Regions from separate parts of the Sutcliffiella horikoshii genome, predicted to be linked through region 1. Evidence: riboswitches for the same ligand, from Rfam matches in the RefSeq annotation. Region 1 holds a riboswitch; each other region holds the start of a gene.
What was found. A riboswitch is a leader RNA that binds a small molecule or an ion and turns the genes downstream of it on or off. The one in region 1 is predicted to bind S-adenosylmethionine.
Positions count from the first base shown of each region.

Region 2: it holds a riboswitch for S-adenosylmethionine, as region 1 does, so the genes downstream of both, K7887_RS21740 (iron-containing alcohol dehydrogenase family protein) here and K7887_RS14185 (sugar ABC transporter substrate-binding protein) in region 1, are expected to answer to the same signal.
Region 3: it holds a riboswitch for S-adenosylmethionine, as region 1 does, so the genes downstream of both, K7887_RS07665 (O-acetylhomoserine aminocarboxypropyltransferase/cysteine synthase family protein) here and K7887_RS14185 (sugar ABC transporter substrate-binding protein) in region 1, are expected to answer to the same signal.

Region 1 is NZ_CP082918.1:2,743,183-2,750,172, forward strand. It holds gene K7887_RS14175 (ABC transporter permease) at 1-730, opposite strand, end outside; gene K7887_RS14180 (sugar ABC transporter ATP-binding protein) at 720-2,234, opposite strand; gene K7887_RS14185 (sugar ABC transporter substrate-binding protein) at 2,295-3,407, opposite strand; SAM riboswitch class I at 3,510-3,615, opposite strand; gene K7887_RS14190 (glycoside hydrolase family 13 protein) at 3,752-5,422, opposite strand; gene K7887_RS14195 (TolB-like translocation protein) at 5,651-6,898, shown strand.
Region 2 is NZ_CP082918.1:4,269,085-4,276,074, forward strand. It holds gene K7887_RS21720 (alpha-hydroxy-acid oxidizing protein) at 1-792, opposite strand, end outside; gene K7887_RS21725 (methionine ABC transporter permease) at 802-1,467, opposite strand; gene K7887_RS21730 (methionine ABC transporter ATP-binding protein) at 1,464-2,477, opposite strand; gene K7887_RS21735 (MetQ/NlpA family ABC transporter substrate-binding protein) at 2,533-3,345, opposite strand; gene K7887_RS21740 (iron-containing alcohol dehydrogenase family protein) at 3,342-4,457, opposite strand; SAM riboswitch class I at 4,517-4,634, opposite strand; gene K7887_RS21745 (EamA family transporter) at 4,954-5,826, opposite strand; gene K7887_RS21750 (DUF2238 domain-containing protein) at 6,008-6,628, shown strand; gene K7887_RS21755 (ASCH domain-containing protein) at 6,906-6,990, opposite strand, start outside.
Region 3 is NZ_CP082918.1:1,491,944-1,498,933, forward strand. It holds gene K7887_RS07655 (hypothetical protein) at 1-279, shown strand, start outside; gene K7887_RS07660 (ATP-dependent Clp protease ATP-binding subunit) at 758-2,890, opposite strand; SAM riboswitch class I at 3,212-3,325, shown strand; gene K7887_RS07665 (O-acetylhomoserine aminocarboxypropyltransferase/cysteine synthase family protein) at 3,397-4,716, shown strand; gene metX (homoserine O-acetyltransferase MetX) at 4,733-5,815, shown strand; gene K7887_RS07675 (homoserine dehydrogenase) at 5,803-6,990, shown strand, end outside.

The DNA.
Region 1 (6,990 bases):
TTGCTGCTAATAAGGCGGAAAATAAATAAGCCGCTACTTTGTATTTGTTCACCGCTATTCCCGAAAGCTTGGCCGCTTCAGCATTTCCTCCAATGATGTACATGAATCTTCCGTGCTTGGTGTAGGTGAGGAAAATATGAACCACCACCACAATCGTTAACATGATGACGATGATCCATGGGACCTGTCCAAATTTCTGAAATAGCGGGCTGATGGTTCCCGTTGCAAACGTTCCATCAGCCATGACCATATTTTGCGAAATTGTAGAGCCTTTTGTATAAGTCAATGCAATGCCCTGGATGATGAACATGGTCGCAAGAGTCATCAGCATATCAGGAATTTTCAGTTTTACAATCATAAAAGAGTTGAAAGCCCCGACTACCAGTGCTGCCGCTATTGCTGAAAAGATTGCCACTGCAGTATTTTGCGAAAACCAGACAAACATGGAGATAACGATAGCATTGGACAGGGATGCAACAGACCCCACGGATAAGTCGAAGCCGTTTACTGTTAGGGAGATGGTGATGCCGATTGCGATAATCGTAACGATCGAGATCGACCTTAAAATATTGATGACATTATTAGATTGGATGAATGCTGGGTTTGCAAGGGCAAACACGGCAATCAACACAAAAATGGTAATGATGGTCCCGTATTTATATAAAAAATCGAACAGTTCAAAGCGGAAGGCCTGTTTGGCGTTCTCCTGCACTGGTATGTCAGTTTTCATTTCCTTGTCCCCCTGTTGAAAAGTATAGAAGCTCTTGTTCGTCTGTATCTGCGGTGGATAGTTCTTTTGTAACCTTGCCGTCGTAAAGGACATACACCCTATTGGTCAGGCCGACAATCTCTGAAAGCTCAGATGATGCGTAAAGGATGGCCTTACCGCGTTTCGCAAGGGCGGCAATCAGTTCAAAAATGTCCCTTTTAGCGCCAACATCGACCCCTTTTGTTGGCTCATCAAAAATGTAGATATCCGCTTCAGAGACCAGCCATTTGCCTATGGCGATTTTTTGCTGATTTCCTCCTGAAAGTGTGTGGACACTTGTGTCAGGTGATGGCGTTTTAATGCCCAGTGCTTGGATGATCTCTTGTGATTTGCTTTTCTGTGCTTTGTTATCAAGGAAATGCAGGGCCTTTGTGAATGCATGGAGATTAGCGGAAACCAAATTAGTTTGCACGGATTCGTGGAGGATGAGACCTTCCTTTCTCCGCTCCTCTGGAATAAATGCCAGCCCGTTTTGTACTGCTACATGGGGTGTTTTTACTTTGACTGTATTTCCTTTGATTTTTATTGTCCCTGTCGTTTTAGATGACCCAAACAATGCCTTGCAGAGCTCCGTTTTCCCCGCTCCAACAAGACCGGCTATTCCCACTACTTCACCAGCTTTTACGTGGAGACTTACATCTTTCACTATAGTGTTGTCGCTGAGTCCTTCTACTTCTAGCAGGGACTCACCTATGGTTGGATTGTGTTCCGGAAACTGCTGTTCTAGTTTCTGACCTAGCATCCACTCTACTATCTTTTCAGGAGTAAGGTTTGCCACGTTGTCCCGATTGACTACCTGTCCATTTCTCATAATCGTTATTTCATCACAGATTTCCACGATTTCAGGAATCCTATGGGAGATAAAGATGACCCCTACCCCTTCCTCTTTCAATCTTTTGATGACAGAAAACAGTTTTTCTGTCTCTCTGTTGCTAAGAGGCGCTGTTGGTTCATCTAAAATCAAAAACTTACAATCTGTTGAAATAGCTCTTGCCAAGAGGACCATTTGCTTCTCTGCTAATGTCAGCGAGCTTACTAGACGCTTGGTAGAAATATTACTATTCAATTTTTTCAAGTGTTCGGCCGCTTTCTTATGTACATTTCTCCAACGAATCCACTGCTTGCTTCCGGAGTGCTGCACCGTCTCTTGAAGCATGATATTCTCCGCTACCGTCAGTGTCGGAATCAATGCTGCATCCACTTCCTGATAAACGATTTGTACGCCTGCCTGTTGGGAGTCAGTTGGATTAGAAATAGAAAGTGGATTTCCTCCGAGTTTGATTTCCCCGCTAAAATGATCGTACGCTCCAGCCAGTACTTTCATCAACGTCGATTTCCCAGCACCATTGGCTCCTATTAAAGCATGGACACTTCCGGGTTTTGCGGTAAATGTTACTTGGTCAAGAGCCTTTACCCCAGGGAATTCGATGGATATATCTTTCATTTCAAGTGTTGTGTTTGTCATTCTGCTCCCCCTCTCTTCAAAAATACAAACACTCTCTCCTGATGAAGAGAGTGCCGTCTATTATTTTTTGTAATGCTCTTTCAATGTGTTCATCCACTCTTCTAAGAAGGAGTCAGATTCACCCCAGCCCTCCACGACTGATGAAAGGTTGCCCATGTTTACCGCTTCGTTTGATTGTTTTAAATCTTCTTGAGAGATTAAGGAAGCTTCCAAGTCATAAGTTTGCGGCGTTTCTTCCCCTGCAAGCTTTTTAGCAAGTAAACGCAGATTTACAGCACCGATCAATTTCGGATCCACAGCTGCTGTGTATTTCCAAGGGCTTCCTTCCGTACTGATTTCCTGAAGGTCGGCATTGGAAACATCGATTCCGTATATCTTGATTTCTTCTCGACCTGCCTCTTTTAAAGCACGAGCCGCTCCTACTGCGAATGCATCCCATGTTGCAAAGATAGCATCAATGCTTCCTTTAGGGTGCTTGTTCAACATTGCCGCAACCGCGTTCTGTGTTTGAACGGAAGTATCTGCCGCTGCAACTCCAAAGCGTTCCACTTCATTCAGTCCGGGATTGTTTTCTAATGTCTCCTTATAAACATTGTTACGTCGAACCATCGGAGGGAAACCGTCAACCCACAGATACACCACATTTGCTTCCCCATTGAAATCGTTAACGAGTTGGTCAAGTGCCAACTTTGCCAGCTCCTCATCATCTTGAGAAGTTAGTGTAACTCCTTCAATGTTCGCTAAATCTCCGTTGGAATCGAATGTCACCACTTCTTTGCCGCTGTCGACAAGCTGCTGAACCCCTCCCACTGTTGCCGAATCATCACCGTGTGAAATAATCACTCCGTCATAATCTTGGTTAACCGTCTGGTTGATAGCATCATGAAATTTGGCACTGTCACCATTTGCAGTAAACACATCCACTGTAAACCCTAGTGACTCCCCTTCCTCTTTAGCCCCAGCTAAAAATTGAGCCGTATGATCATCTCCGCCAATCTTTCGTATCACCTTAATTTTTGCACCTTCTCCATCAGCAAACTTCTCTGGTACGTTCTCAATCGGCCCAGTCGGCTTACTGCTCGCCGCAGAATCGCCTCCTCCACTACAACCTGTCAATAATAAAGTCGCTGTTGTTAATGCCACAATTCCTTTTTTAAAAATGTTTTTAGTCATTCTTTTTACTCCCCTTTTTGCTTTATTGCTTTAATAAAATAAAAAAACCTCTCCAAGAAAGAGAGGTTTGAGCGCTAATTGAAAACAAAAAGACTTGTCCCTCTCTTATCTTTCAAAACATCACTGTTTTGCAGGATTTAGCACCAATTCCAAACGGAACGGTTGCTGGGCGTCATAGGGCCAGTCCCTCTGCCACTCTTGATAAGAGATCGAAATATTTAGTTTATTAAAAGAATTAAGTATTACTTTACCGCCTTAAAGGGGAAGTGTCAATGACTTTTTCGAAATTTTTTTGTCAAAAAGAAAAAGCCCCACCCTTAAGTGAGACTTTCCCAACATATATATTACTTCGCAACTACATAAACACGAGTTTCATAAGGCTTTAATGTCAATTCAGACACACCTTCATGTGCAGCAACTTCATAGTTTTGAAGACGAAGGTCTGCAGAAGCTACCTCAAGATCTTCAAGCTCTACTGTTACTTCTTCCTCACTCAAGTTACATAATACAACCGCCACTTTGTTATCAAGTGTTCTTGTATAACCGTAAACTTGTGTGTCATCTTCAAGAATCAGATTGTATTCGCCATAGACAAATACTTCCTCTTCTTTACGAATTTTGATCATGTCGCGATAGAAGCTTAATACGGAATTCGGGTCATTCCATTGCTTTTCCACATTGATGGTTTTGTAGTTTTCATTCACGCCCATCCATGGAGTACCAGTGGTGAAGCCTCCGTTTGGCTCGTCGTTCCACTGCATAGGAGTACGGGAGTTGTCACGGCCTTTAGCCCAGATGATTTCCATCACTTTTTGAGCATGCTCTTCCCCTTTGGCACTCTCAATGTCGTAAAGGTTTTTCATGCCAACATCATCATAATCGTTAATGCTGTCAAACTTCACATTTGTCATACCAAGTTCTTGACCTTGGTAGATGAAAGGAGTTCCTTGCATTAAGAAATACAATGCACCAAGCGATTTCGCACTTTCCACTAGGTACTCTTTATCATTTCCCCATGTAGAAACAGAACGAGCCTGGTCATGGTTTTCAAGGAATAAGGCATTCCAGCCATTCCCTTCCAACCCTTTTTGCCATTTCGTCAATGTTTTCTTCAGTTGAAGAAGGTCTACGCCGCCTTCTGTTCCTTTTTCCCAAAGACCAAGATGTTCAAATTGGAAAATCATATTGAACTTCCCGTTCTCTTCGCCAACCCACTCATCTGCTTGGTTCAGCTTCACACCATTTGCTTCCCCGACCGTCATGATGTCGTAACGCGCAAACGTTTGCTCTTTCAATTCCTCAAGATGCTTTTGAATTCCTTCAACATTCATCATGTAGTCAAAAGATGGAACATAATCTAAACCTTTTGGATTCGGCAAGTCCGGGAATCCAGGCTCTTTTTTGATATGAGAAATAGCATCCACACGGAATCCGTCAATTCCTTTGTCCAACCACCAGTTGATCATGTCGTACAACGCAAAGCGAACATCTTTATTTTCCCAGTTTAAGTCAGGCTGTTCTGTTGCAAAGATGTGCATGTAATACTGGCCAGTCTTCTCGTCCAACTTCCAAGCAGGACCATTGAAAATACTTTCCCAGTTGTTCGGCTCTTTGCCAGCTTTTCCATCTTTCCAAATGTACCAATCACGTTTTGGATTGTCTTTAGAAGATGCAGATTCAATGAACCACTCATGCTGATCAGAAGTATGATTGATTACCAAATCAATGATAAGCTTCATGTCGCGGTTATGCACTTCTTCTAGTAACTCATCAAAATCCGCCATGTTCCCGAAGTCTTCCATGATATCTTGATAATCACTGATGTCATAGCCATTATCAACATTCGGAGACTTATACATCGGACAGATCCAAATAACATCTATACCCATATCTTTTAAATAATCTAATTTAGAAATAACTCCTCGTAAATCACCAATACCGTCCCCATTGGAATCCATGAAACTTCTAGGATATACCTGATAGGCAACTGCTTCTTTCCACCATATCTTTTTCAATCTTGATACACTCCCTTATTAACGACGCTCTTTGCTATGATAACGGTTGCACGATTTTGCGTAACCGTTTGCACAAATCTACAAAAAAAATATAACTTGGAATAATTCCACTACTTTACTATACCATCTTTTTCACTAATTTCAACTCAAATTCTGATTTTGTTTTATTCATGAAATGGTGGTAGCTGGTAACACTAAAGGGTAGGAATATTTTAGGAGGATTTTACCATGAAATATTTATTGATATGCCTATTGGCTGCATCCGTTGTTTTCTCCCCACTATCTAGTTACGCTACAACCACGGAACAACCAAAAGCGGCTTTTACGAGGTACCATTCTTTATGGATGTTTGATGGTACCAAGGAAGTTCCCTTGCATGAGAACATTGAAGTGGGAAAATTCAGTTGGTCAAGTGATGGCAAGTGGCTTGTTTATGAAGCCAAGCAGGTGGATACGCCATCAGAATTAGAAGAATATGACATTTGGTTATATAATACCGAAACAATGAGTTCTACCAAACTAAAGATTGCGGGACATGATCCACAGTGGAATCCCGTTGACCGTTCATTTGGATTTCTGACTGGTTCCATACTTTGTGTTGTGGAACTTGCTTCTGGAACTCCGATCATTCACCAGCTTACAGGTGGTGTTTCTAATTTCACTTGGGATGCAGAAGGTGTCAACTTAATTGCCTCTGCCAGTGCGACTTTGTTTCCGGATGGTTGGAGCCACCCAAGACTTTACGAGGTTCATTGGGGGATAGAAAAGGAAGCTCATGAGATGGATGTAAAAGTAACACCGCTTCACACGGTTTCGTCTCCTCTAAAATACGAGGACATATCCATTCTAGCAGTAGATGTAGATGATTTCTCCTGGTCACATGACGGAAAAAGCTTATCAATGGTGGTTGCGCCAACTGCTTCGTGGTCTGCTGACAGCAATATGCTGAGTGTCTATGTAAAAGAGAACAAGCTTTTTATTCCACTTGGGGAAATGTTGCTTGATCCCAACTGGATAAAGTGGGCCCCGACTAAGCCTCTCCTTGCCTCCATTCAGGGTGGCGGCAGGATGACCAGTGGCGGAGTTAAAAATAAAGTACTGACGACAAGTACCATTATCCCAAATTATAAAAAGACGCATACGCCTAAAGGGTTTGCGGATGTGGATTTTGATTGGGTGGATGATGAGAAGATTGTAGTGGCGCGTGGTCGGGAAACAAGTGGTGAGAATCAGGATAAATTTAAGTCGTCTTTGTATTTGGTAGGTTTGAAGGAAAAAGAGGCTGTTATGATTGTGGAAACGCCTGAGGGTTCTTCTGATGGTGAGCCTGTGGTTTTGAAAGAGGGTTCTGAGTTGATGGCTTGGGTTCGGGTGGATGCGGATGGAAGAAGGCATATTTGGATGAGTAAGGTGGATGGATCTGACGGTAGAATGGTAGTGGAGAATGTGTTTGATGTGGTTTGGTTTGGGGACTGAGGTTGGGTGAGATTGTATTGGATAGTTTGAGTGAATTTGATTGCTGTTTGGGTGGAGAGAGGGCTTCTCTTTGACCGTTTTTATGATTTTGT
Region 2 (6,990 bases), 1.5 Mb from region 1:
CTGCCTTCCTCCGTGGTTGGACACAATCAGTCCGTCCACTTTATACTCCATAGCCTTTTTGGCATCTGCTGGATGCAGGATTCCTTTTAGAAGAATCGGAAGGGTGGTTGCTTTACGCAAGGTTGCGACGTCCTCCCATGTGAAACCAGGTGCAAATAGGTGTTTCACTTGTTCACCGATAGCGCTATGGAAATCTTGGCTTGGCGGACAAGCCAATTTGTTTTGGAAAACTGGGTCTGAAAAATAATTACCAGAAGCCGCTCCTAGTCTGAATGGGGCATATTGATTGGTCAGATCTGCTGCTCTATAACCAAGGGCCGGCATATCCACTGTAAGAACGATTGCTTCATATCCTGCCTGCTCCGCTCTTTTAACAAAGCTCAACGTGATTTGCCAGTCACTGCTGCAATATAGCTGAAACCATCTATCCCCTGCCTCCGCAGCAATCTCCTCCATCGAAAAAGACGAAACGGTGCTGGCAATAATGGGGATCCCTACCTGCTTGGCTGCGCGGGAAACAGCAAGTTCCGCTTCTGGATGAACAATGCCCAGATTGCCGATTGGAGCTAAAAAATAAGGTGTTTTGTAGGTTTTACCAAATAGGGAGATGGATAGGTCCCGCTTGGAGACATCCTGAAGAAATCTTGGCCTGATTTTCCACTTCCGCAGGTCTGCCACATTATCCTGCATGGTTTCCTCATCCCCTGATCCACTTCTTACATAGGTGAAAGGATGAGGAGCTAAGATACTCTCGGCCTTTTTTTCCAGGTCTTCAAAATGATAAACATTCATCACACACACCTAATCTTTCTTAAGCTTTGATGCTAACGTATTTCCGAGTGACTGTAGCCCTTGAACGAGGATGATCAGTAATATGACCGTCACATACATAACATCCACTTCATAGCGGAGGTGCCCGTATCTATAAGCTAAATCGCCCAATCCGCCAGCACCGACAAGGCCAGCCATCGCAGTGGCCCCAATTAATCCAATCGTTGCGATCGTCAAGCCTAAGACGATGGAGGATCTTGCTTCCCTGATCATGACACTCCAAATGATGTCCTTTGTCTTGATACCCATCGCTTCATATGCCTCTATGACACCTTTATCCACATCTAATATGGAGGATTCCATCAGCCTTGCAATGTAAGGTGCGGTATATACAACAAGCGGTACAATCACACCCTGCACACCGATCGATGTACCAACAAGGAACTTTGTGAACGGCAGAATGAAGAACAACAGGATGATAAATGGAATAGAGCGGATGATATTGATGATGGTGTTCAAGACACCATGTAGATATTTGTTTTCAAGGCTTTTCCCTGGCCTTGTCAAAACAAGGAAAACTCCAAGGGGCAATCCGATCACAATGGAAATCGATAAAGAAATGGATACCATTTGAAAGGTTTGGATAATTGCCTCCCAAATATCACTTCCCCATGTATCAAAGAATTCGATAATCATCCTGCCACCTCCTCAATGATGATCCCTTGGTCTTTCAAATATTGAATGGATTTCTCTGTCTCTTCCACCGGTCCCCTTAAGTGCACGAGCAGGCTTCCAAAAGGTGTTCCTTTAAGCTCGGTGATATTCCCGGAAAGGATATTTGGATACACATCAAATTTTTTGCTGATGGTCGCGAGTGCGGGATCATTGGAAGAGGATCCTATATATTTGAAAGACACAATTTTCCCTGTGCCTTGAAGAGATTGGAAAACCTCTTCTGTCAGCTGATGGTTAAACAGACTATTGACAAATTTCTTGGTTGTTTTTTCTTTTGGATGGGTAAAAATATCCACGGTTTTTCCCTGCTCAATAATCTTCCCATTTTCCATGACCGCCACCCTGTCGCAGATTCGTTGGATAACGTGCATCTCATGCGTGATGAGCAGGATCGTGATTCCTAGCTCCTCGTTGATCTTTAATAATAGCTCTAAAATGGACTCTGTTGTGTCCGGATCAAGGGCGCTTGTCGCCTCATCACTTAGTAAAATTTCTGGTTCATGTGATAATGCACGTGCAATCGCAACCCTTTGCTTTTGCCCTCCCGAAAGTTGACCGGGAAAGGCGTCCGTCTTATCCTTCAGCCCAACAATAGACAAATACTTCGTTACCCTTTCATCAATTTGGGACTTGGGCAAGCCAGTTAAACGAAGGGGGATGGCGATGTTATCGTAAACAGTCGCTGTTTTTAATAGGTTAAAGCCTTGAAAGATCATGCCAATTTTTCTTCGGGCAAGTAGCAGCTTCTGCGAAGATAAGGAGGTAAGATCAGTTCCGTCTATCAAGACCTTCCCATTAGAAGGCCTCTCAAGGAGATTCACACACCGGATCAAGGTGCTTTTCCCAGCACCGCTATACCCGATCACGCCATAAATCTCTCCTTTTTGTACCTCCAAGGAAACATCTCGCAATGCTTCTACCTTCCCTTTTTTTGTTTTAAAGGTCTTTTCTAAGTGGACTAGATTAATCATTATGTTCCTCCTACTCTAAGAAGTAAGAGCCGCTATAGTAAGCAGCTCCTTTTTTTTACCAAGATGCCAAAACAGAGCCTTCGAACGTTTCTTCAATAAATTGCTTTACTTCGTCTGAATGGTAAGCCTTGATCAGTTTGTCTAAAACCGGATCATCTTTGTTTTCGGTACGAACAGCGAGCAAGTTCACCCAAGGAGAATCACCTGGCTCCATGAAGATCGAATCCTCGGTTGGAACAAGTCCATGTTCCACTGCAAAGTTTGTGTTGATGGCGGCAGCTGCCAACTCATCTAGCTGACGGGGGATTTGAGCTGCCTCAAGCTCCACGAATTCAAGATTTAATTCGTTCTCCTCCACATCCTTTACTGTAGCTCCAACCCCAGCGCCATCTTTAAGCTTGATTAATCCCGCTTGTTCAAAAAGGATAAGTGCACGCGCTCCATTTGTCGGATCATTTGGAAGCCCTACTTTATCTCCATCCTTTAATTCGCTTACGTCGGTAATGGAATCGGAGTACATTCCCATTGGAAAGTTGACGGTATTGGCAATTTCCACAAGATCTAAGCCCCGGTCCTCTTTAAATTGATCTAGGTATGGTTTGTGCTGAAAGCTATTTACGTCTAATTCTCTTTCTGCAAGAGCCACATTAGGCATCACATATTCATTGAACACGACAATTTCAATCTCTAGCCCATCTTCTTCTGCTACTTCCTTCACCTTCTCTAAAACCTGTTCATGCGGGCCAGCGGTCACTCCTATTTTCAACTTATCCTCACTTAACGCCTGTCCCTCCCCTTGCTCTCCTCCACAAGCGGTGACTACCAATGATAAAAGAATGCTCATGCATAATACTGCGAATTTTTTCATGCTTCTCTCTCTCCTTTTTGTAATGTTTCTAGTTTTGCAATGGCAGCAACAATATCCTGCTGCGTAAATTTGTTTTTCATAAAATGGATGGATTCGTGAGGCAAAAGCGCCTTTTCAGCGATTAGATGTATATCATCTCGCCCCTGAATATGTAGGTCCCCACAAGAGGATGGCAATCCTATTTGCCTATAGAAAGGGAGCAGCGAGCTGATTTCTTCCTCGTTCCCCTCCAGTGCAAGTTGTACGAGTATCCCATATGCCACCTTTTCTCCATGAAGCAGCTCCGTTGTGCCAGGTAGATGTGTTAGTGCATTATGGATCGAATGTGCTCCCGCCACTCTTCCATACTCATCTCCAAAGCCACCTACCATTCCCCCCAGCAAAATATTCGCCTCGATAATGGTGAGGACAGAAGGGGAAAGATTACCTGCCTCGCAATCTATCAGCGCTTGATGGCTCTCCTCTAATAATCGATTTCTACTTAATTTTGCTGCATGCAGTGCTACCTCCACAGGCAACGGGATGTAATCCAATCCATGCACAATGGCATTCGCCTCATACCATTTGGCAAGCGTATCCCCAATTCCAGCTTTCAAATATCTTGACGGTGCTCCTAGGATCACCCTCGGTTCTACTAGAACCATATAGGTACTGCGGGGAAAGACTGTGTAGGTTTGGAAGCGTCCCTCGTCATCATATATGACGCTTAACGGTGTCCAAGCCGCACAAGTAGAGGCAAGTGTCGGTATGAGGATGACGTCCTTTTTAGCCTCATGGCCTGCAGCCTTTGCAAGATCCAGGACCTTCCCTCCGCCTATTCCAATGACAGCATCGACGTGTAAGGATTCTGCCAGCTCTTTACATCTTTTTATTTCAGATTCTGAACAGATACCGGAGTAAGCAACATACGTCGCATTAGCCTCCTCACGCTCCGGCCAATACGGTTTAATAGCCTGGAATGACTTCTCTCCATGAATGATCAGCAAGGAACCTATGTCCCTTTCCTTTAAAAGCACGGACAATTCCTGCAGTATATCCTCCTTGCATTTATAAAAGCTTGGTGCTCCTTGAATTCGAATTGAAATGTTCCTCCCCCCCCATATTGTAGACAAAATAAAAAAGCCTCCCTAATAAAAAAGAGAGGCTTACGTATTTAAAAATACTCTGTCCTCTCTCATCTTCCAAAACACTCCACGTGTCTTGCTGGAATTAGCACCTTTCCTTACGAAAAACATAAGAATGGTTGCCGGGCATCATAGGGCCAGTCCCTCCACCTCTCTTGATAAGAGAATTTGCATATTAAATTAGTAAAATTCTAAAATTTAATTGTAAGTATAGTCTGTATTTTTAATGCTGTCAAGAGGTAAAGCAACAAAGAATCAGGAGACGAAAGGCTTGGTATTATTTAATATTATTTTCGATGAACTACATACTGTAACGAAAATAGGAAAATCAGAAACATGAATGGTATTTTTTAAATATATACAGAAGATAATACTCATGCATTTATGAGTGAGGTACAGGTCTAAAAAATCAAATTGAAGGACAGGAACATAAACGCAACTATGCTTTAGTGTATAGACGGGTCGAGGAACCTGTCCTCTTTATTCAAGAGTTACTTTTTCTACTCTGCTTCACACCTAAGATGGTCACTGTCACCAAGATGATTGCCATACCTCCAAGCTGGGTTGCTGTAAGCAGTTCACTCAAAACAATAAATCCAAAAAGGGACGCAGTGACCGGTTCCACCATTGCAATAATGGAAGCTGAAGTCGGCGATGTTCGTTTCAAACCAACTACATACAAGAAGAATGACAAGCCTGCTCCCAATATCCCTAAAAGAATCATCCATAATAAGTCCGGTGAGTTAAAAAGAGAAACTGCTTCACTCCGATCAGTGAAAAACATCGTAATGATAGTAAAGGCAAGAAATGCGATCGTTAAAATTCCTTGCGGTTGCCCGTGGCGCGAGGCATTTTTAAAACCAAAAATGAATAATGCATACGATAACCCCGCGCCTAACCCTGCACCAAGTCCAAGCATCGTGATACTATCGGAGCCAATGCTGTAAACCTCTGTCAGCAATACCACTCCAGCCATCACCAAACCAATAGCCAGCCATTTAAATAATGACCCTTGTTCAAGACGAAGTATAAAAGAGATAAGAAGGACAAAAACTGGCGCAGTATACATCAATGTTGCCGCTACCGCAATACTGGCCTCTGAGATACTGACAAAGTAAAAAATAAAATTCCCTGCTACTCCAACACCTGCCACAATGGACCAGAACAGCAGCGGCTTATTCCACCGGGTAGGCTGGAACAAGAACCAAATAAGAATACATAATAAACCTACTGTTCCCCTATAAAAGGAGATGACCAGGGGGTCCCAACCTTTATCCATTAAAAATCCGCCGAGTCCTCCGGAAATGCCCCATAATATTGCTGCTAAAGTTACTAATCCAAACCCACCTACACGCATACTGTTACCTCCACTTATTCCTCTTAAAACCCGTAAAGATAACAATACCTCTTAGTAAAGGATTTATAACTTAATTTTTGCCTATCTTTTTTCAGAAACCAGCAACCATACCTCTTTCTATATTTTTTTAATTTTAGCAAATACTATATCCATCTTGTTTTCTGATGGAGAGATGATTTGAGTGTTAGGTAAAAAAGCAAGTTCGATACATTTTTTTTTCTCATTTGTGGTTATACTCGTTCTTATTTGGTCCCTAATTAAACCTGTAGAAGGTTATATGATTTTGTTGGTGGAGGTTTTACCTTCAGTATTAGTCTTAATATTTTTAATATCAACATACAATAAGTTTCGCCTTACCACTGTTTCCTATTTCATCATTACCCTTCTAGTCATTTTAACGTTTATAGGAGGGCATTATTCTTATTCCAAAGTCCCTCTCTTTTCATGGATTAGAGACTATTTTGATTTACAAAGAAACCACTATGATCGGTTCGGTCATTTTCTAAAAGGGTCTATTGTGTTAGTTATAATAGAGATATTATTAAGGAAAACAGCTTTATCGAAAAGTAAAACCACAAACTTTATTGCTCTATGTATAACTCTAGCAATCGGGGCTTTCTATGAAATCATTGAGTGGGCAAGTGCAAAAATAGGGAATAAAGGGAAAGTCACAAACGATTTTTTAGGTATGCAAGGAGATATATGGGATGCCCAATGGGATATGGCACTTTTATTAGTAGGTTCTATTCTTTCGCTTCTATTCACAAAGATTCTTTATAAAGAATTAGATAAATTTAAATAATGGGTTGATATTTACTTAAAAGAAGGTAGATGTCAAAAATACCATGTTATAATTTATTCCCTTTATACAAACATCTTTCTTTTCACTTTAAAAAATCCCTTTGGATAAAAATATCTAAAGGGATTTAACGATTTGTTTGTCTATAAAGTTTTTCTTAGTTCTCTCATCCAAGCTGGTCTAATCTTTTAATAGTTTTTCGTCTCTTATTAAACTTTCCGGGATTGCTAAATCCATTATTCCTATATACAAGTGAAATACTGCTTACCGGCATCGCCTTTCATAATAAATCAGTTTCCCATAACCCAAGCTGGCCTTTTGCAGGGATACGTTCATTCAAGATCTTCATGTCTTGAACCTCCCAA
Region 3 (6,990 bases), 1.3 Mb from region 1:
GCGTGTCAATCGAAAACGAAAGTGGAGAACGCCAATTCCATTATGAATGAAAAAATCATCCAGCAGGAGATAGTGGATGTAATAATAGATCCGGACAATGATTTTCAGGAAACGTTTAGTTTGTTGACCCTGCAAGGCTTCACAAGGTACAATTTGATTTTTATCGGCAGTGCAGGGCATTCAAAGATGAAGTTTTATATTCCTGAATTCAAAAGCAGGGGTTTTCGTATTTACAGAAGAGGACTAGGACTGGACCTAAACAGAGAACTTGATATTTAGGTGAATTTTGAGAGCACCGAACAAAAGCCATTGTCCGTTTATAGCATTAAACATTAGTTAGTGGTTAGGCACCGCTGTTCCTTTCCGCAAATGGCTTCGCTTTCCGCGGGACGGCGCTTGAGCCTCCTCACTTCGTTGCGGGGTCTCAACCTACCGTTACTCCCCCGCTGGAGTCTCCGCCATTTGCTCCAATCCACAGCTTGAAATTTCGTAAACGATACCTAAATGCTTATTCAGTTAACTAGGTTAGGTGCTGTTTTAAAACCCTTAGATGAATGAAGTCACCTTGTTGATTGAAGTGGAAGGCGCGCAGACGCCCGCGGGAGGAAGGGACATGTGAGACCCCGGAAGGCGAAGCCTGAGGAGGCTCACGGACCGCCCGCAGGCAAGCGAAGCGCCTGGAACGGAAATCAACAGTATTTTATATACTTTCTTATCAATCAAAAAAAGACTGCCCGGTTCGGACAGTCTTTTTTGATTATTTGCCGTTTACGACAATTTGGTCATCTGTTACATCTACATCGATTTTCGCAAAAGTATCGCCATCCAATAATAGGTCTGTAATTGGATCTTCAATATGCTCTTGGATGATTCTGCGCAATGGTCTTGCACCAAACGCCGGGTTATATCCAAGCTCTATCAACTTTTCTTTTGCAACATCTGAAATGGTAAGTTCACAATCACGTTCTTGGCTGAGCATTTCAGATAATTCATCGACCATAATGTCGACAATTGCCAACAGGTGATCTTTTTGAAGCTGTGAGAACTCGATGATACTGTCAAAACGGTTTAAAAATTCAGGTTTAAAGTAATTCGATAAGCTTTCGATAACAGAACCCGTTTCAGGCGTGGCCTGTTTTTCAAAGCCTACAGAAATCTTCTTATCCGTCACACCTGCGTTACTTGTCATGATGATAACCGTATCCTTGAAACTTACGGTTCTGCCTTGGCTGTCGGTAAGTCGTCCATCCTCCATCACTTGTAAGAACAGGTGTAGAACGTCCGGATGAGCTTTTTCCATCTCATCAAGCAGAATAATGCTGTAAGGATTTCGGCGAACTTTTTCTGTTAGTTGCCCCGCTTCCTCGTGACCAACATAGCCAGGAGGGGAGCCTATCAGCTTGGAAACTGCGTGTTTCTCCATATATTCACTCATATCAAATCTGATGTAAGCATCTTTCGTTCCAAAGAGCTCTTCAGCCAGTGATTTGGTCAATTCGGTTTTCCCTACCCCTGTAGGTCCAACGAATAAGAAAGCACCGATTGGACGCTCTTTTCTTTTCAAGCCAGCACGGCTTCTGCGGATCGCTTTTGTAATTTTATTGACAGCTTCTTCTTGTCCAATGACTTTTTGGTTCAAGTTTGTTGCAAGGTTTTTGAGTTTTGCCTGTTCATCAACTTGCAATTTACCAATTGGAATTCCTGACATCTCTTCCATGATGACTTGGATGTCTTCCAATGTCACTTGACCGCGCTCGTAATCCGCTTGATCGTTGGAGTTTCTTTTTTCTTCAAGCTTTTCCTCTTCGTCTCTTAACTTGGCAGCTGTTTCGTAATCCTCTTTCGATAAAGCTGCCTTCTTTTCTTCTTCAATTTGAGTCAGACGAGCATCAATTTGCTCCAAATCAATCGTATTTAACGTTAGATTTTTTCTTGATCCTGCTTCATCTAAAAGATCAATCGCTTTGTCTGGTAAGAAGCGATCTTGGATGTAGCGGTGTGAAAGCTCTACGCAAGCTTTGATGGCATCATCTGAATAGGTAACCTGGTGGTAATCTTCATATTTTGATTGAATGCCTTTAATAATTTTTAATGCCTCATCCGTAGACGGCTCTTTGACGGTAACCGGTTGGAAGCGGCGTTCAAGTGCCGCATCTTTTTCAATTTGGCGGTATTCTTTCAATGTTGTTGCCCCGACCAATTGGAGTTCGCCTCTTGCCAAAGCAGGTTTTAAAATGTTTCCTGCATCCATTGAGCCTTCAGCAGAACCAGCACCGACAATAAGGTGTAGCTCATCTACAAAAAGAATGACATTTTTTCTTTTTTGCAACTCTGTAATTACTTGTTTAAGACGCTCTTCAAATTGACCGCGAATTCCTGTGTTAGCGACAAGGGAAGCTACATCCAACAAATATATTTCCTTGTTTTTTAATTTTGAAGGAACATCGCCTTCTACAATTTTCAAGGCTAACCCTTCCACTATGGCAGTTTTACCTACACCTGGTTCCCCGATCAGGACAGGGTTGTTTTTATTTCGCCTATTTAAAATTTCAATCACACGTTTAATTTCTTTATCACGGCCAATGACAGGATCAATGAGACCTGTTTTGGCAATGTTGGTTATATTTTTACCTAGCTCATCAAGAATGCTTCCACCTTTTTTGCTTCCTAGTGATTGGTTTTGAGCCGTCCCGTTTACATGGCCTTCATCATTAGACGAGCCATTCCCAAAAGGAAAGTCAGAGAAAAAACTAGTGGGCGTCGGTGATGTCATTTGTGCTCTTACTTCTTCAAAGCAGGAAGAGCATAAGACAAGTTGTGTCTGCTCGTTATTTGAACGAAATTTAAATTGAATCGTTGCGTTATTTACTTCACATTTTTGACATTTCATCATCATGCTACCTCCTAATATTGTTGTGATATGACCCCTTATTTTGCAAGGGAAACATTTCACCTTTGATAAAAGTTTGACTTATTTTGACCTTTAAAGGTTGTAAGGTTATTATACTTTGACCTTTTTTGACTTTCAAGTAGTATGCTTACAGGAAATTAGTGGAATACAAAAGTTATGTTGAAAAGTTCAGAATATTGTATTGACTTTATTGCGTTACAGTTGCTATAATTGCAAAAAGTTTTAGTAATAATTATTTCTCCTTAGAAATATCGTAGATTATATAACTATTATGTTTTAACGTATTAACCAACTAAATAACTCTTATCCAGAGTGACTGAGGGATCAGGCCCGATGAAGTCCGGCAACCTTCAAGAATTTATTTTCTTGAGTTGGTGCTAATTCCTGCAGGCAATGTAGCCTGAGAGATAAGAGGAGGAATGTTAAACCTCTTCTTAGGAAGGGGTTTTTATTTTGTGGAAAATAGAAAAATGGAGGAATGTAGGATGACAAAACCAAACTATGATGTGGAAACAGTATTATTGCACGGAGGACAAACGCCAGACCCGACGACAGGTTCAAGGGCCGTACCTATTTATCAAACAACTTCCTATGTTTTCGACAACACCGACCATGCTCAAAATCTTTTTGCGTTAAATGAATTTGGCAATATATACACGAGAATCATGAATCCAACTGTAGATGTGCTGGAAAAAAGACTTGCTCTCTTGGAAGGAGGGGCAGCAGCTGTTGCGACAAGCTCAGGAATGTCAGCCATTGCTTTTGCGATTTTGAACATTGCCCATGCCGGAGATGAAATTGTTGCTGCAGAAAACTTATATGGCGGAACTTATAATCTCTTTGCTGTAACACTTCCAAAGTACGGAATTAAGGTAAAGTTTGTAGATGCAACAGACCCGGAAAATTTCCGCAACGCAATTACACCTAAAACGAAGGCGATATTCGGAGAAATCATTGGAAACCCAAGCTTACGCGTACTGGATGTAGAGGCGGTAGCAAAGGTGGCTCACGATAACTCTATCCCATTGATCATTGACAATACCTTTGCTTCCCCTTACCTTTGCAATCCTATCAAGTGGGGAGCGGACATCGTTGTCCATTCTGCAACGAAATGGATAGGTGGCCATGGAACAACCATTGGCGGAGTAGTAGTGGACGGTGGGAACTTTAACTGGGACCATCCGAACTTCCCTGGATTTACGGAGCCGGATGCAAGCTATAACGGAATTAAATATGCACAGACTTTTGGGAATCTGGCATTTGCTGTGAAGCTAAGAGTGCAACTTCTAAGAGATTTTGGCGCATGCTTGAGTCCTCAAAATGCATTTTTACTTTTACAGGGACTTGAAACCTTGCACTTACGAGTAGAAAAGCATAACGAGAATGCCCTGGAATTAGCGAAATACCTACAAGATCACCCTGCAGTGGAATGGGTTTCCTATCCTGGACTGCCAGATCACCCGGCACATACTCTTGCGAGAAAATATTTGGGTAGAGGCAATGGTTCCATTGTAAACTTTGGAATTAAAGGTGGAAGAGATGCAGGGAGAAAGGCGATTGACAGCATTAAACTCTGGTCTCATGTGGCAAATGTCGGAGATGCAAAATCTTTAATTATTCACCCCGCTTCCACCACACATCAGCAGCTAACAGGTGACGATTTAATTAAATCCGGTGTGACAGAAGATCTGATTCGCTTATCTGTCGGAATTGAGTCGCTAAAGGATCTGCAGAATGATTTAGATCAGGCACTATTCGTGGCTACTGGAAAGTCCAAACAAGCTGCAGTCAGTCAAAACATATAGAAATGAGTGGGATTTTGTGAGCTGTCAAACGGAACATACCAAAAAGGTATCGATCGGAACGCTGCTTTTAGAAAACGGAAAAAAACTCCCTAATGTGGAGATAGCATATGAACGAAAAGGAAATCCATCGGGTGAAGTGATTGTGGTGTGCCATGCTCTATCGGGAAATCAAGCTACTGTCGGTTCAAAAGAAAACCCTGGTTGGTGGAATAAATTTATCGGACCAGATCTTTATATCGACACGAACAGGTATCAAGTTATAACAATGAATGTACTTGGTGGATGCAATGGTAGTACGGGACCAACGAGTATTGACACTGAAACTGGTAGAAAATACGGCGCAGCCTTTCCTGCCATCACCATCAGGGACATGGTGCACTCCCAATATAAAGCCTTGCGAAAGTTAGGAATTGACCGAGTAAAGGCAATTATCGGGGGATCGCTTGGTGGAATGCAGGTGCTTGAATGGGGACATTTGTATCCAAACTTCACAGAAATTCTCATTCCAATGGCGGTGACACCATATTTTACAGATTATGCCCTAGCATACAATTCAATAGGCAGGCATGCGATTAAATCAGATCCTCTGTGGGATAACGGAAACTATTCTGAAGGGACTATCATTAAAGGGATGGAGATAGCGAGAATGGTGGGGGTGGTCACCTACCGCTCGGAAAGCCTATTTAATGACCGTTTTAACAGGGAAAAGAAAGAAAGTGTAGATATAGAATATCAGGTTGACTCCTATTTGAAATATCAGGGCCAGAAATTTTCCAAACGGTTTGATGCAAACAGCTATCTTATTCTCCTTCAGGCAATGGATCAATATGATCTCGGGTTTAAAAGAGGAGGGTGGCAACATGCGCTGGAGAAAGTGGAGGCAAAAGTTTGTATGGTCAGTTTTTCTGGCGACCTTCTTTATCCTCCACCTTTAGCAGAAGCGTTTATTAAGGAACTGAATAAACGCAATAAAAATTCGGCCTATATACAAGTTGAAACAAGGTTCGGGCATGACGGGTTTCTTGTGGAATTTGATAAATGGGGACATCATGTCAAAAACATATTAGAGAAAAAGGAAGTGACAGAATGTCTCATTTAAATATTGCAATCCTAGGATTTGGTACAGTCGGTAAAGGAGTTCATCATTCCATTAAATCTCACCAAACGAGGTTAGAACAGGTATTGGGGAAAAGTGTGAGGGTAGTGGCAATCCTTGTTAAGAATATAGAAAAACATGAACAATCTCGTGAGGATGGAGTTATACTTACGACAAACTACGAAGAAATTTTGAATATTGGGGAACTAGATGTAATAGTAGATGCCATTGTGGGCTGTGAGCCGGGACACACCTATTTAACACAGGCATTGGAAAAAGGAATACACGTGGTGACAGCGAACAAGGAAATGTTTGCTCATCATGGAGAGGAGCTTCTTGCCCTGGCCAAAAAGAATGGTGTTTCGGTAGGGTTTGAGGCAACGGTAGCTGGTGGTGTACCTGTTATTCAAACTCTGAAACAACTTTTGCAGGTGAACCGAATTAAAAGAGTTGAAGGTATATTAAATGGAACGTCCAACTTCATCTTATCCAGCATGAGAAAAGATGGTCATTCTTTTGAAGCAACCTTACAAGCAGCACAAGAAAACGGGTATGCAGAAGCTGATCCTTCTAATGATATTGAGGGATATGATGCATTTTATAAGGCTGTGGTTTTAAGTCAGCTTATCTATGGGGAAAAACCTGATGAACAGTCAACCATCCGAAAGGGTATTACAGACATTACTGCAGACTATGTGGAAAGTGCTGTTGAGCTTGGATTACGCTTCAGGCATATTGTCACGTTATTTAGAGGGGAAAAAGGGGTTCAGTGTAAGGTGGAGCCGGTGTTGATTTCTACCGAACATCCATTTTATCAGGTCGATGGGGTGCAAAACGCGGTTTCCATAGAGACCGACCTTGTTGGTAATGTTCAACTACAAGGACCTGGAGCGGGTATGTATCCAACAGCAAGTGCTATCTTGGAAGACATCATCCAGATCAGCCGTCCTGTTTTTACAGAACCAGCTTACCTGGAGTATCAGGAGGATGTTGCGAATTCATCTAAATGGGTGCTTTTTAGTAAGAATAGAAAATTAGAAATTCCTTATGACATCAAAGTTTTAGCTCGTCTATCTGATAAAGCGGCTGTTGTTGAAACAGAAGAAGTGGAAAGGATTCTTTTAGAAAATCCATTGCTCGCTCATTTTGAACTTAAAGGAAATTATCAGCATAGAGTG